DNA from 4 places in the Methylomonas albis genome. Region 2 is predicted to be linked to each of the others. Evidence: riboswitches for the same ligand, from Rfam matches in the RefSeq annotation. Region 2 holds a riboswitch; each other region holds the start of a gene.
What was found. Region 2 has a riboswitch for cyclic di-GMP ahead of EBA_RS18675 (hypothetical protein). Riboswitches for the same ligand answer to the same signal wherever they lie in the genome.

Region 1 (4,007 bases), 2.2 Mb from region 2:
CTAAATTGCTCAGGCGTTGTTGCCTGAGCTAGTGACCGGGTTAAATCACGCAGCCAGAGCTTTACGTTTGCTCAGTGCCAGAAAGCCCATCAAACCACTCAAAAAAGTCCAAGTGGCGGCAGGTAACGGTACCGGCGCAGCTTCCAGCGATATGGCGTCCAAAGCCCAAACTCGATTGCCGCCACTCGTTGATGGATTGAAGAACTTCAATAGTGCTGACGAATCGGCGGCACTGGCGTTGAAATGATAGATGAATTGAGTGAAAGTTACGGCGTTTGCCATGGTAAGACTGTTGCCGGCAATCTCGATCTGCAACGGTGAAGCGCCGGACACGTTAGCTCTGGCCCAAAACGACAGGTCGTAAGTCGTGCCGGCAACCAGCGACACAGACGTTTGTATGGCATTACCGGTATTCAAGGCCAAGCCGTAAATTCCTTCATAAACTCTAGGAACGTAGGAACCGTTGGAACGGTTTTTATTCATCAGATAGGACTCTTCGCCTATACCGTCACTAATAGATGTCCACCCCATTACACTGGTGTCGTTGTTGGGTAAGTATTGGTAACCAGGCACTGCCGCCAAACTCGCAGGCTGTTCGAAATTGCCGTTGGCGACCAAATTTGCTTGCACGGCTGGTACCGCCATCGCCAAGCCGACACACAATCCTGTTGTCAGTTTCATATATGTTCCCTCGTTAACCGTTTTAGGTGTTAACGCCGAGCGCCCACTCTATTCGGGCACGCGGCGTTAACGGCTGAGATCACGCGTTGACTTTTCTTCTCAGTAAACCGGCAAAACCCAAGGCACTACCGAACAACCAGACCGCGCCAGGCACTGGCACTGGGGCAGCCGCCGCCACGACATTGCCTGTCAGATTCAATGTCAATTGATAGTTTTGGCGGGTGCTGCTGGCACCCAAATCCGCATCGGACAGATTAAGCAGATATTGCGCGCTGAAGGCACCGGTGTTTGCGGTCAACAGATTAGCAATAAACGACTGGCTGCCGCTTTCGGCGAGATTGGTAAATGTGGATAAGCCGGTATCGAAGGCTCCGGTATCGCCGCTACCACTCACACTATCAAAATCCAAACCGATGCGGTCGGCATTGGCCAGATTAAACAAGCTAAAATTCATCGAGTTAACGCTATTTTGGGCGACATTGCCGAAATCCAAAATCAGGGTGTTGGACTCGCCGGCACCGTCAAAAGAAGCCAAGGAATGCAACAAGTAGCTGAAGTTGGCTTGCAGCGTGCCGGCCCAGTTGACTTTATAGGTGGCACTCGAACCGCTACCTGCTTGCCCCATGGTCGACGACATGGTGGTGGTAGCCGACAAAGTCGGCAAACTCAATGAAGCATTCGCCGAACCGTTTCCTACATAATCATTAAGATTTTGCTCGTCCACCGCAACAGTGGTTGCCGTCGCGGTAGCGGCTGATGAAGTTGGCCCCCAACTGCAACTGATAGCGCCGGTTGGCCCCATGGCCAAACTACAACCCGATCCGGTTTGACTCAAATTAGGGCTAAAGCCAGCACTGACACCGGCGGCGGATAACAAGGCACTGCTGGTGCCGCTACCGTTGACGGTTCTACCCGGACCGTTGTTTTTATTGCCGGCGCCATTGATGGTTTGGGTCCGACTAGAATCCAATTGCAGATCAACGCCGGTCAACACGCCGCTAGCCGCATTAAACTGGCCTATCGCGACAGTGGCAATCGCCGCATTATTATTCGAATTGGTAGCGGATGCGACCTGCCCGCCCGTTGCGATGACCGTCGCTGTACCATTGAAACCGACCGGACCGCTGCTGGCGGTCAAGGAAGCCTGTGAGATTCCGCAGACGCTCAGTAATAAGGCAATTGCGGTTAATTGAAAGTTTGTGCTCATAATTGTTCCATTAATTCCATTAAATAAATTCTGTGATACGCGGCAAATGCCACACCCCTATCACATGGGAGCAATCCGGCTGACTTGCATTAGTGCAAGCCCCGCGACTTTCCGTACCTGCTTCACAGCAGGGTCGGCAAGGGGCGGTTTCTTTACGCACAGTGTTTCCGCGCAGACGCCTGCAACACCTTCTTGCAATCCTTCGCGACTGAATATGAAAATATTAGAATGTGATAAAGAACCAGTTAACATAAAACAATATTTGTGCCAAGCGCTTACAAAACACGTAAGTCATTATTTACAAATAAAGCTTTAACCGTTAAGACAATTCGGAATCACATCCGCGAGAACGATATTTAAGGGATTTGCCCCATAGACTGTGGCGAATAACTTATTTTGCGTGGTTTAAAATATCCGGCTGGTGTAACGGAGATTAAAAAAATAATGGGGGAATTTTGGATTCTGCCGAAGAACCGGCATTTACCGCCGGCTACGAAGACTGCATCGATGTTGAATCTCTAGCAACTGACCGACGCCGGCAGGCGACCGAAACAGCAAAAGTGGGGGCGTCGACCACCGGTCACCCCCTAAGAATGCAGTCGTAAACGTCCTGCACAAGCACACTACCAGAAACGTTAAAACCGCTATTTGCGGCATTACGGGTCAAGCAATGGCAGTGGCCAAACCTGCTTACGGCGCAATCCTGGCGAACGGCTGCAGGTTAAATTTTTGCCTCCAGCACCAGATTGGTCGGTGTCGTGGCGGCACGTCTGACTTGGCTGAAACCGGCCGCATTCAGTACTTCGGTTAGCCGTTTTTGCCCGGCCTGCGCGCCCAGTCCCAGACCTACCTCTTGCGATTTGGAGGCCGGCACGCAGACCATGGTTGAGAAGGAATAATAGATCTGCCCCAAAGGGTGCAGGTTCTCTTCCAGGCTATCGCCGGCAAACGGTTCGACCAGCATGAAGGTACCGCCTTCAGCCAGTGTGCTGGCGACATGGCTAGCCGCACCGACCGGGTCACCCATATCGTGCAGGGCGTCGAATATCGTTACCAAGTCGTAGTTTTTACCCGGATATTCCTTGGCGGTGACCACTTCGAAAATAGTGTTGCTGGCGACACCAGCCGCCCGCGCACGCTCCCGGGCATGCTCAATTGACGGCGCGTGAAAATCGAATCCATGGAAGGTGGAGTTAGGGAAGGCCTTGGCCAACAGGATGGTCGAGGAGCCGTGGCCGCAACCGACGTCCGCGACTTTGGCGCCCGCTTCAAGTTTCTCCCGCACACCGGCGAGTTCCGGCAGCCAGACATCGATCAGATTCATGGCGTACATCGGCCGAAAGAAACGCTCGGTGCCACAGAACAGGCACGGGCTATGGTCGCGCCAAGGCAAGCCCTGGCCGGACCGGAACACCTCGGTCAACTTGGGTTCATCGATATACACCGACATCACTGCTTGGAAGAAACCTTGCATGCAGGCCGGATGGCCTTCCGCAGCAAAGATCACCGCTTGTTCCGCCGACAGCGAAAACTTGCCGGACGCGGCATCATAATTGACATAGCCGGCGGCAGCATTGGCGGACAGCCATTCCCGCAGATAGCGTTCGTCCATGCCGGTGTTGTCGGCGAGTTCCCGGCTGCTGGCCGGGCTGATCTCCAACAGCGCGCTGTACAAATCCAACTTGTCGCCGATGTAGGCCGTCAGCAGGCCCAAAGATCCGGCAACATCGTTGATGACTTTTCCCTGGAGTTGCTCCAGTTTAGCGTTGTCGACTTCGTTCAAATGCAAGGTCATAAATCTTCCTGATACGGTTTTAGAATAAGAGGCGATGTAATCTACTGAATTCGTCGCGAAGGAACAATATTATTTTTTACTAATAGACATCACCGCCGGGCACCGTAAGCATTCTTTCACAGCGCCGGGCGCTGGCGTGCATGCCTCAATTACACCTTATAAAACGGCGAATCCATACCAATATTGGCGTCACGGGTGATTTCGCCATCGAACAGTTTGACCGACAGATTACCGTTCACCTGCTTGGTAAACGGCAGCAACAAACCGTCGATATAGGTTTGGGCGTTTTCTATAGAATCGAATTCGTAAAAGCCGCCAACGGTA
Region 2 (4,007 bases):
AGTTTCTGATGCAAATCCGGGTAACGATGCTCTGACAACTCTTCAGCCATCTCATGAGTTAAAATCGCAATCGTACCCAGCGGGGTCCCCATATCGTGCGCGGCGCTAGCGGCTAAGGTGCCCAGCGACACTACCCGCTCGTCTCGCAACGCGCTTTCGCGGGCATCGGCCAGATTGCGCTCACGCTCTTTTAAGGTTTTGGACAGCTCGACCACGAAAAAGGCCACTAAGCCGGCGCTAAACACAAAACCAAACCACATGCCAAATACATGCAGATTGAAATAGCGCCTGTCGTTCATCAAATGCATTTGTAACGTCATTTCCGGCGTCATTTCCGCCATCGCCGGATGAGCCATATGCGGCTCCACCGCCGGCAACGGTACGTTGTAGGCTATCAGTACCGTATAGACGCAGGACGTAATGATCACCATATTCCAGGCATAAGCCTGCGGCAGCATGATGGCGGTAACAATCAACGGCAACAGAAACACCCAAATGATCGGATTTGACGCGCCGCCGGTCAGATAAAGCAAATAAGCCAAGGCCAACACATCCATGCATATTTGCGAAAAAATCTCATGTTCGGTGACTTCCTCCGGCGTTCTCAGTCGCAACCAGGTATAGAGATTGAGTATCGAAATCGCAAAAATCGCCAGCCACAACTGGTTTTGCGGCAAATTGATACCCAGGCCATTCACTGCAAGAAACACCGCGACAGTGACGGCAAACAGCATCAGGTTTCTGAGGATGTATAGCCAACGCAGGTTTTCCCGAATAGATATTTCGGCTTTAGGCAGGATGTGTGAAAGCATAGAAACAACAGTAAATTGACGAAAGCTTATTGGCGATATCGCACCGCCGATCGTTTAAGAAGGCGCAAAGCCGATCAACTTAGGATGCCAGTACCCGAACAACGCAAAATCGATTTAGCTATACACGACGACATCACCCTTGCGCGCGTAAGGCGCATGTGACCGTTTATAACAAATCGGCGCTTTGAACGATAGTGTGGCATATCACGCACTTGCTAAGCGCCAGCCACCGTTTTTATCCACCCATCTCATGCTTAGCCAATACCAGAAAGTCATAGGCAACATCATGGCGAACCACTCCCAATCCTCGATTAAAAACAATTTGGCCACCCAGCCATTACCATCGAAATAGAGCGTCCAAGGCACGCAGTAAAAGGTAAAAACGATACTACTCCAGATCAGTAGCAACGCGCCTTTGCGAGTTTCTATACTGGATAGCGCCAGGAACACCCAGAGCGGGGTTTTATCGGTTTTTTGCATACTTCTTCTCCACTGAAAAATCTATCGCCAAGCCAATTAGCAGGGCAACAACCTAACAACAAATGACTAGAAAAGAAAGAAATTCCTGAGCGAATCCGCCAGAACAATCCTCTCCTCCCATTCCAGAAACCCTATCAGTAATTAAACTGTGTTATATAAAACAAGTCTCTGAGTTATTTCCCCGTGTTTCGACAACCACCCAACGAAACCACCCTACGTAAAAAGGTCACAATTCTTTGAAACTTATACATTTTATTAAGATGGCCGATTATTCGCTTTAGATACCGTGCTTGCTTCAGGGATTTGCTTTCCAGCTGCGGTTATCAGGTCTTCATTCCTGCCATGTCTACCGCTGGCTCATCGGCAAATCGGTGAACGCAAGGATTGCCACACCCGTCGTGAGGCGGGGCCGGAAAATCACGGTTCTTAAAAACAATTTAAAGAAGGCCGGATTGCCCCATGTACGACATGGGTGCTGAGCAAAGTTTGACGCAATGTGATTGATCAAGCTTTGTCGGTTTCGCTGTTGCATTTATTTTAATTAAAAAGAGGATGATCATGATTTTTCGCAAAACCGCTATAGCAGCTCTCTTGACAACCGGTCTGGCTGGCGTTTCCGGCCAAGCATTCGCGCATCAGTATTACAACTTGACGGGGGCAGGCACCGTGGCCTCCGGGGATTCCGCCATAGGCTTTGGGATTGCAAATAGCATTAACGGCACTGACGGTGTTTCAGCCAACTCCAACGGCACCAACCGCGTTGCCAACGGCACCAATACTTATACTGTCGGCGACTTAACCGCCAATACTTTGATACCAGGAACCGGTACAGCAGCTGCGACCGCTACCGAGGTATCCGGCAACCTGCCTTATATGTGGTACTCCGGTCAGCATACTTATGGTGGTACGGGCAATGTAGTCAAAGCCAACAGCTCAGTCGTAGGCGTCTCAGCCGGTGCCACCAAGCGTGAAATTTTTACCGGCAGCAGCGTTACTGACAATACCGGCTCTTTGGCCAATGTTACCGGAACTGGAAACGGCAACAGCATCACCTTGCCAAACGGTCAAGTGATACAAGCCCCGTCAACAGGAACTTGGGGTACCAATGTAACTACCGGCTTGTGGAATGCTTATAACGCCAAAAACACAGGCGCCAACGCGTCTACATGGGGCACAATCATGGCCGACCTGCCGACCTCGGGCCCAAATGCCGGCGATCATCCCTACATTGCAGTCGCCGGCAACTCAGCCGAAACCGGCCTTGGCCTGGATTACGGTTTGATTCATATCAGCTGTGGTGACAATAGCGCTACCGATAACTGCGCGACGACCGGCAACGTCTTAACCACCATCAGCATCAAAGCCGATACCGACTACGCTGCAAACAATCTCGCATCCGGCGGGTTGCTGGATGTAGCCTTGTATCGCGGCGCCGACTCCAGCTTAAGTTCAAGCCGCACAGCCGCGGCTGATATTACTGGCGCAGCACCGACCGACATTCAAGGCTCAGACCTGGGTGCGGCAATTTGGAGCGCTCATGCAACCAGTCTAAGTGATTTACTGTCTTTCAGCTTTATTTTCAACCAAGCCGAGTGGAATGCCACCGATACAGCTGGCCTATCGGAAACGAATGGTTTCTATACCTTGGTGGTTGGCGCTCACGGCGGCTCAGCGTTATCAGGCTTAACCTATGACGTGTTGGTTACCACTTCGGCGGTTCCAGTACCTGGCGCAGTTTGGTTGTTCGGCAGCGCAATGGCCGGCTTGATTGGCTTCGGTCGTCGTAAAAACGCTTAAACCCCTGATTATGTGCGGCAATGCAAAAACAGCATTGCCCCTCTTTTATTTTTATGAGGTAACACAATGGTAACTTCTTCTTTGTTCAAACAATCGACTTTGGCAGCGGCTATTGGCGGCCTGATGCTGGTAAGTACCAGCGCCAGTGCGCATCTGACTTACAACGCGGCTGGCCCTAACGTGAGTGATAACGATAACGCGTCATGGACCGGCGACGGCATGGACTCGGCATACGCCGGCAGTTTGCCAATTGCCTGGACGGCCTATATCGACAATCAGGGTGGCGTACCCTACTCTTTGACCGCCAGTTCGGCCGACGCTCAAGGGCAGACCGGTAACAGCAGCTATATTCTAGGCGCTGGTGCATATTCGTACTTGGATACCCGTGGTTTAGGTGATTTCCCACCACCTAACTGGGGGCATTCGTCCGATTTCGCAATGTTTGAGTTGGGTACGAACGCAGACGTAACCATTACTGTGAGTGCCGATTTGAATTCCGGCTTACGTTCAGCCTTCGGTGTATGGAGCGGCTGGGATACAGGCGGCGGATCAAGACACGGCGCTTATCCCAATAATGGCGCATACGACCCAATGGCGGCATTTCCCTTAGGTGCGAATCTGGAGTTGATCAACGGCAGCACCAGCACTTGGGCCTATGACGACAATTCAGATGGTACCGCCACCTTAACTTTGACTAATTTGGCCGCCGGTCAATACACTATGATTATTGGTGGTTACGACGGTCCTTTGGCGGGACATTCTGCGGGAAGTAACCTGGCTTATTCCGCAACTATCTCTGCTGCCACCGTTAGTTCACCGGTTCCAGTGCCTGGCGCTGTCTGGTTGTTCGGTACTGCACTGATGGGTTTTCTTGGTCTAAGCAAGCGTAAAGGCTGGGGTTAACAGAAAACCAGGGGA
Region 3 (4,007 bases), 380 kb from region 2:
ACAACACACCCAACTGAGTTTTATTGGTATTAAAAATATCCAGCATCAGCTTGTTACCGCCGACGAATTCGTGAATGGCGAAATTGTTTTTCTTAGTTAAAGCAGCCATGTTACCCGATGGCTGAGTGGAAATATAAACACCGTCTGTACGCGACATATGACATTGCTGGCAACTTTTCGCCAATGGGCCGGCTGGTGCCAGATCGTTGTTATAAGCACTATGCACCCATTCCGAATAAGGCATTTGTTCCGGGAAACGCGATTCCAGGGTTGGGGTCAGGATGTTATCGTTTTCATAGACCGTCGGAGTTTTCAAGTCATGGCAAGTACCGCAAAGCTTGGAACCTGAAATATGCGCGCTATATTGCGGCTTGGCTTTGAGTGCACCACCCAGAGCGGCGTTGTTTTGCATAGGCCCCGGAAATATAGTCGAATAAGGGCCGTACATGATCCGATTGGCGCCGCTGAGCGTCATATCGATTTTATAACCGCCTGTGGAGCCATCTAGGGTTCCCAGCGTAGGATCATCTTTGACCTGATGACACAAACTACAGCTCACACCATCCGCAGCTAAATCATGACGCGAATTCGTAGGACTCAAAATGCCCGGCAGTACCGTGTTATTGACATCCACGGTGTCGAAGATATTAAAACTCTGGCTAACCGCTTTGGCATCGGCATTGACCATCGGTGCGTGACATTTGGTACAGGTGTCGTTGATTTCCGCAGACAGCGCGGGATGCTTTTTCAGTTCGCTTTTGACTTTGGCACGCCACAATGGATCGCGTGACGAGTTGGCCATCATGGTGGCACTCCAGGCTTCGCGAATGGAAACGTCCTTGCCGTTGTTATCGAAATAAGCCAGCGGGCTACCGTTACCGGTACAACCGACTGGAGAATTGACGTAGCGACATTGGGCGGTGGTACTGTCATGGCAGGAACCACAGTTGGCCGAACCCATGAAGTGGGCAATGCCACCGCTGATGGATGGCAAGTAAAACGATGGATTGCCGCTACTGGCGGGCAAGTTCTCGAACGCGAACAGGTTGCTACTATTGAAAAGCACAACCAGAAAAATCAGCCAGGGCGTCCGTCCCGGGGCTGGCAAAATGGATCGAGTCATATCCTATCCTTTATTATTTTTTTAGATTTCCTTGAGCCGAATTCATCCGCCCAATCACAGCCGGTTGCCGATGTATCGGGTTCAAGACCAAAGCGCGGCGACTTGCGCCGCGCTGGTAGTGCGGTGTAGTGCTTAAGAAAGGGTTTTTTTTCGTCTTCCCGTGACACCCAGGCCGGCTAAGGCACTACCGAATAACCAGACGGCGCCGGGAACAGGCACGGCTGAAGTGGTTATATTCAACTGATAATCCGCCACACCAGCTTTCCAGGTGCTAAAGTCAACACCCCCCAGATAAATACTGTAAACATGTCCCGCTTGCGCAGTGAATGTAAATGCGTGAGCCACAGTACTATCAACGTAATCGCTATAACCAATATTGGTTAAGCCAATCGTGCCAAACGGATTGTTCATGTCGTAAGGATGAAGGGTCGTTCCTCCAGGTGAATAGGTACCGTAATTATTCCAACCACCGTGATGTACATAGGCAGCGGTTTGACTATCCATACCGTCGAAAACCGTGATACCGAAACGCGAATATCCCAGTCCCGCTGTCAACACCTCGAGGTTAGTTAGATTCAAGGTCACATTTTGCGTTACATCCGACTCGATCAAGCCGATGTCGGTTTGATGTTTCCAACCGGTCGTCACACCGCCGGTGCTACCACCCGTGTCACGCCAGGCACCACCGCCGGTGTCGATATTCGCAGCGTAACCGTAACGCGCTTGCGCATCGGCCTGGGAAATCTCCGCGCTGTCTCCGGTGGAAGTCAGATGGGCCCCCCAGTTCAACTGCGAAGTACCGCCGTAGTTAAATGGGGTAGCCGAAGTGTACTGAGTAGGATTACTCTCGTTGGTTCCGTAAAATCCGCCGCCAGTTTGACCGCCGCCAGTATAAGCTTGGCCAGCAACGTAATTGATTGCACGCGTTGAGTTGGTGCAGCTAGTACAAAAACCGTATACCCAGCCGTCTGTTGCGGCATCGTTGGCGGCTATAAAGGTGTTGTACATCGTGGTACTAGCAGCCGCGTTGAATGACAAAGCGCCGCCAGCCAAGGTTGTGGCAATTGCCAGGGTTAAACGGGAAGGTTTGAATCTCATAATAGGCCCATAATTTTTATTAGATCAGCACTAACCATGATGAATTTGTCGCTCTCTAACCTGTAGTGGTATGAAAAGCTCCGTTTCATCACAGGCAACCCGGCCGTCTCGCATCCTGCGAGACCCATGGTTTTCCGACCCCGCTTCACAGCGGGTGTAGCTTTATTGGTTTTTTGAATATCCCGTTCAATGATCAATCCGTGACCAAATCCATTAACCTTACGATGCCGCTTTATCCATTCCGCAAAAAACACCGATGCATTTGGTTTTAGCCGGCTATTGCCGACACGGCCACCTCGACCGCGATAAAAGGCAATCAAATTGTGCGCCAAAATAAACTTTCCCAAAAATCAATTAGTTAGCATATTATAAATCCATAATAGTCAGCCTTATCACGCAATCAGATATGCCATTTATGTGATATGACACAATTTAATAAACCAACCAGTTTCAATCAGCAATATTGGTATGTTTCAAAAACCAATATTCAGTCAGCGGAGCCATTTTCCAGCAGCATCTCGACTTGAATTATTTCATTCAAATCAGCAACGGCTGATTTTCAATCGCCTCCCTGCTTTGTTGGTAAAATGCGATCAGTTGTTGCCACCCCACTGTCGTCCGTCATTGTGCTTAACTTAATCTGGGTGTTTTTTTTCCTGTCCGCATTTATCGTCGCGGCGTTTAAGTTATGGGTGCTGGGCGATACCAAGGTATTTGCTGAGTTGATGACGGCGATGTTCAGCCTGTCGAAAACTGCGTTCGAGATTTCGTTGGGCTTGAGCGGCGTATTGGCCTTGTGGTTGGGCATCATGAGAATCGGTGAACATAGCGGCTTCATCAATCTATTGACCAAGGCGCTCAATCCGCTGTTCAGCCGCTTGATGCCGGAGATACCGAAAGATCACCCGGCGCTGGGTGCGATGGTGATGAATATCGCCGCCAACATGCTGGGCCTGGACAATGCCGCAACGCCGATGGGCATCAAGGCGATGCAGGAAATGCAAACTTTGAATCCGCATCCCGAGCGCGCCAGCGACGCGCAGATCATGTTTTTGGTGATCAACACTTCGTCGGTAACGCTGTTTCCGGTGACGATCTTCGCTTACCGGGCTCAGCTCGGCGCCGCCAATCCGACCGACGTGTTCATCCCGATCCTGATCGCGACCTATATGTCGACGCTGACCGGCTTGCTGGCCGTCGCCACCGTGCAGAAGATCAATCTGCTGGACAAGGTGGTGTTGAGTTATCTCGGCGGCATCACCGCATTGGTCGGCGGCATACTGGCCTATTTTGCAGGACTCGATCAGGCCGAGATGCTGAAACAATCTGCCTTAGTCAGCCAGGTAATTTTGTTCAGTCTGGTTGTGTCGTTCATCGCCGCTGCGGCCCTCAAAGGTCTCAATGCTTACGAATTGTTCGTCGAAGGCGCCAAGCACGGTTTTCAAACCGCGATCACCGTCATTCCCTATCTGGTGGCGATGCTGGTGGCTTTCGGGGTGTTTCGGGCCAGCGGTGCGCTGGAATTGATCACCGATGGCATCAGGCTATTGGTCAATGTTGCAGGCATCGACAACCGCTTCATAGACGGCCTGCCGACCGCGTTGATGAAGCCATTCAGCGGCAGCGGGGCGCGGGCGATGATGATAGACACCATGCAAACCCGCGGCGCCGACTCTTTCGCTGGACGCTTGGTGTCGGTGGTGCAAGGCAGTACGGAAACGACCTTTTATGTTCTGGCGGTGTATTTCGGCGCGGTCAACATCAAGCAGATTCGTCATGCCGCCGC
Region 4 (4,007 bases), 2.4 Mb from region 2:
CGAATACGTGCAAGTAGAAGTCAATAGACCAGTGCCTGTAGGCGCTGTACAAACGCTAGGATCGACGTTCAAAAATTCGACATGAGCAGCTGCGTTATTCCCTTTCGCGTCATCAATGAGTGGAGCAACACCTTTAGCAGAACCACCTACGCTACGTTTGTAAATCAGCAGGTTGGCTTTACCGCCAGCCAAACCGACTAATTGTGGGTTCAGCGGGTTCAATGTGCAGTAATATGCGTTTTGATCTTTACCACCGCCATTATCTTTAAATTTATAGATAGGCTGGGTTGAATCACACATACGATCTGCAGCAATTACAGACGTGCTGGTCGCCAAATGCTCAATATAGTCCAGCGCAGCAGAAGCACCTGACAAATAAATTTCATAAGTATCGGCAGGCGTTACTACGACTTTGCCGGCACCATCCAATGTGATAGCCGCTTGCGCTGTGCCAGCTAATAAGGCAGCAGAAACTGCTGCACCTAAGATTAATTTTTTCATTTTGTCTCTCGCTTGTTAAAAATTAGAGAGCCACTCCCGGATAAAGCCGGAAGTGGCCAAAAGCTTATACAGCCAGTGATTTACGACGGTTTAAGCGCAATACGCCCATCAGACCGGCGCCGAACATCCATACAGCAGCTGGTAGCGGCACGGAAGCAACAGGAGGCGCAGTAAAAGTCAGACTGTTGCCAGCCAATTTCCATTGACCAACAAATGTGCTTGCAATATTGTCACCAGTGTTTTGGTCCAATACGCCCAACTGAAAACCAACCGCATCACCATAGTTTGCTTGCGGGTCTTGAATCCAAGTACCCCAAACGCTAGCGGCATTAGCGTGCTGGCCAGTACCAGCGGAGTCACTATCCAAAGCCAATGTGCTCAGATTTTGTGAAGTAACGTTAGCAACTCTGCTATTGATATCGATTGCGTGGTTTTCTATACCTGAAGACACGTCAATTCCGAACAGAATACTTTGGGTAACAGCCAATGGCGCGTTACCTGTGATAGCGGCACCAAAATCAACAGAATTGCCGACAGCAACTGCGTATTTGATTTTGCTGGTGTTTGCACCGGTAATAAACGATGTCCAGTTGGTCAGAGCAGACAGGTCAAAATTCAAGCTGTAATTTGTGTTACTGACGTTGGCAACCAAGTCGTTGTAGGTCACGCCGGTATCCAGGGTAAAAGTTTTACCGGTAGTGATGTCGTAAGCAGACAAATAAGCTTCGTTTAAACCACCGCCGTTTTTCTCGATAGCAGCGTTAGCTGAACCAGCGCCTACCAACAGAGCCGCTGCAACCATAGTTTTTGCAAAATGTTTCATTGTTTATGCCTTATGTTTAAAAAATAAAAGTCTTAAATACACAAGGTGACAACCCAGCTATCTTGAAGTCTATCGCAGACATAAGACCTGAAGCTTTCCGTCCCCGCTTCGCAACGGGTTTGGCTTTTACACGCTTTCCTAAACTCAACACCATCTAACAGATAAACAGTGTCGCCTTTCCCCCGCTACCATTTTTTTCCACCTAACCTCCTCCCTATCCTCTTCCTTCGCCTGCTCCCTTTGCGTGCCATCCCTGTTCCTTAGTTACTCCAGAACTTCTGCTGAGCACCAAGCCCCTTGGTGCTTCAACTTGGGGTGGATTATTCCAGAGCAATAGCGGCGTTTCGGTTACAGCATTGTTAAATTCACGTGACATGTAATACATCTGTATTACGAATAAGCTGGCTAACGCGGGTAATCGGGAGCTGGGTTGCGGGTGTATCTCTTAATGACAGTGTCCCGGCGGGCGGGGGTTCTGATGCGAAGTCTTTTACAGCCTCAATAGCTATTTGACACTAAGGCGATTTATGCCAATAAAGTCCCCAAAGCAAGCAACTTTCCGTTGACTGAGCAGACTGGTGCTGAGCGAAGCCAAAGTAACCGAAGTCAGCCGTTCGCTGAGCGAAGCCGAAGTCAGCCGTTCGCTGAGCGGAGTCGAAGCGAACGACATATTTGGCATTGCTAATGGGTACAAACTTTCTCAAAAACCACCTAAAGAGAAGCTCTAAAAATCATCCGTTCATGCTTCCACGGGCTCAGCACGAACGGATAGGCGGTTGCTGTACCAAAGCCGCCGTTCGCGCCAAGCGGTTCGAATGGCAATTTTTAGCGCTTCCCTAAACACCCAGCAAAACTTTGCCATTGACAACGCCCTCTCCGGCATCGCTTGGTTTCTCGACATCGATTTGCAGCACCTGCAAGCGGTGCTTGGTTTCCAGAATCGCCAGCCACGACATCAATTTATCGAAAGGCAGATGCTCCAGCCAGACGCTGACTTTATCTTCGCCTTCCGGTGACAGGTGTTTGATCGCCGGCTTTATCTCCAGTTGTTGACTGCTGAAATCAACTATCGCCATCGGCGATTGATTTGCGCTACCTTCTGCCGGTGCGTCAACCACAGCCTGCTGCCGCAAGGCCGCTGCTTGATTGCCGACTTGTTGTAAATAGTTATAGATTTGCCCTTGCGCCTGGATTTTTTGCCTCAACGAGCGGCTCTGTTCGGCAAACGGTTGATAAAACGCCAAGTAAGCGCCATACACCAGCACGATCAGCAAACCGCCAACGGCCAACCACCGCTCTCTGGGCGTTAAATCGGCAAAACGCTGGCTTAGGTGATTTTTGAGAAAAGTTATACCCATTGGCAATGCCAAATATGTCGTTCGCTTCGACTCCGCTCAGCGAACGGTTGACTTCGACTTCGCTCGGCGAACGGTTGACTTCGACTTCGCTCGGCGAACGGTTGACTTCGACTTCGCTCGGCGAACAGTTGACTTCGGCTTCGGTCAGCGAACGGTTGACTTCGACTTCGCTCGGCGAACAGTTGACTTCGGCTTCGGTCAGCGAACAGTTGACTTCGACTTCGCTCATCGAACAGTTGACTTCGACTTCGCTCATCGAACAGTTGACTTCCACTTCGCTCATCGAACAGTTGACTTCCACTTCGCTCATCGAACAGTTGACTTCCACTTCGCTCATCGAACAGTTGACTTCCACTTCGCTCATCGAACAGTTGACTTCCACTTCGCTCATCGAACAGTTGACTTCCACTTCGCTCAGCACAAGTCTGCTCAGTCAACGGAAAATTGCTTGCTTTGGGTACATTTATTGCCGTAAATCGCCTTATGTCATTTTTCGCGAATCTCAAGTTGCGCCTCCACGCCTTTTGCGCCGCTATCGGCCGATTGAATTTTGACTTGCACAGTGATTTGCAACTGTTGTTTGAATTGCTCCAGCTGGCCGATGTCGTTGGCAACCACATGCAATTGCAAATTGCCGTTCAGATAATTGAATTTTTTCAAACGCACGGCCGGCGTGTCTTTCAACAGCAATCCGGAACGATAAATCAATCGCATAAAGCCGCTACCGACGAAATCGTGTTGCTTTCTGAGCTGCACCAATTGTTGATCGGCTTGGGCTTTGACATTGACGATGCGTTTCACATCCGGAAAGGTTTGCTTGAACAGCTCTTGGGTTTTAAGCTCCAACTCACTCAACTCGGCTTGTTGTTGCCAATAGGTATGCAATAGCGCATAGCTCTGCAGCACCAGCGCTACGCACAAAATCATGCCGGCCGGCAGCCACTGTTGCCAGCGGCCTACTTGTCGGTTGCTGACGGCATAAACCCCATTCAATAAATTCAACTCGGCGGGCAATAACTCGGCAGTGCTGGCCATAAACCGCAAGGGCTTACAAACAGAAATTTCCAATTCCGCAAGCGGTAAATTGTCCGGCAGACTCGTTTCGTCGTGGGCTTTGCAGATTGTTAAAGTGCTGAAATCAGCGCCTTCAGCACGGGCTTTTTCCAGCAGTTGCGGCAAAAATAACGCATCCACACCGCCGCCAAGATAGGCGGCGCTGCGCAGAATCACATTAGCGTCGTCGATCAGCAAGGTGCATTGTCCCTGGCTATACGGCAAGCATAAAGCTTCCGAATACGCCGCTTCCAGCGCCAAACCGGCTTCCC

Region 1: linked by a shared signal. The riboswitch ahead of EBA_RS08830 (PEP-CTERM sorting domain-containing protein) and the one ahead of EBA_RS18675 (hypothetical protein) in region 2 are both predicted to bind cyclic di-GMP.
Region 3: linked by a shared signal. The riboswitch ahead of EBA_RS16990 (VPLPA-CTERM sorting domain-containing protein) and the one ahead of EBA_RS18675 (hypothetical protein) in region 2 are both predicted to bind cyclic di-GMP.
Region 4: linked by a shared signal. The riboswitch ahead of EBA_RS07560 (hypothetical protein) and the one ahead of EBA_RS18675 (hypothetical protein) in region 2 are both predicted to bind cyclic di-GMP.

The regions. Positions count from the first base shown of each region.
Region 1 is NZ_JACXSS010000001.1:1,915,168-1,919,174, reverse strand. It holds gene EBA_RS08835 (carbohydrate binding domain-containing protein) at 46-681, opposite strand; gene EBA_RS08830 (PEP-CTERM sorting domain-containing protein) at 761-1,888, opposite strand; cyclic di-GMP riboswitch class I at 1,955-2,036, opposite strand; gene EBA_RS08825 (class I SAM-dependent methyltransferase) at 2,610-3,683, opposite strand; gene EBA_RS08820 (YdhR family protein) at 3,833-4,007, opposite strand, start outside.
Region 2 is NZ_JACXSS010000001.1:4,069,164-4,073,170, forward strand. It holds gene EBA_RS18665 (ATP-binding protein) at 1-812, opposite strand, end outside; gene EBA_RS18670 (hypothetical protein) at 1,017-1,292, opposite strand; cyclic di-GMP riboswitch class I at 1,669-1,752, shown strand; gene EBA_RS18675 (hypothetical protein) at 1,851-3,089, shown strand; gene EBA_RS18680 (PEP-CTERM sorting domain-containing protein) at 3,156-3,992, shown strand.
Region 3 is NZ_JACXSS010000001.1:3,690,591-3,694,597, forward strand. It holds gene EBA_RS16985 (hypothetical protein) at 1-1,123, opposite strand, end outside; gene EBA_RS16990 (VPLPA-CTERM sorting domain-containing protein) at 1,256-2,221, opposite strand; cyclic di-GMP riboswitch class I at 2,312-2,392, opposite strand; gene EBA_RS16995 (nucleoside recognition domain-containing protein) at 2,848-4,007, shown strand, end outside.
Region 4 is NZ_JACXSS010000001.1:1,625,370-1,629,376, reverse strand. It holds gene EBA_RS07565 (type 2 periplasmic-binding domain-containing protein) at 1-501, opposite strand, end outside; gene EBA_RS07560 (hypothetical protein) at 566-1,324, opposite strand; cyclic di-GMP riboswitch class I at 1,369-1,458, opposite strand; gene EBA_RS07555 (hypothetical protein) at 1,903-2,052, shown strand; gene gspM (type II secretion system protein GspM) at 2,161-2,598, opposite strand; gene EBA_RS07545 (hypothetical protein) at 2,492-3,103, opposite strand; gene gspL (type II secretion system protein GspL) at 3,169-4,007, opposite strand, start outside.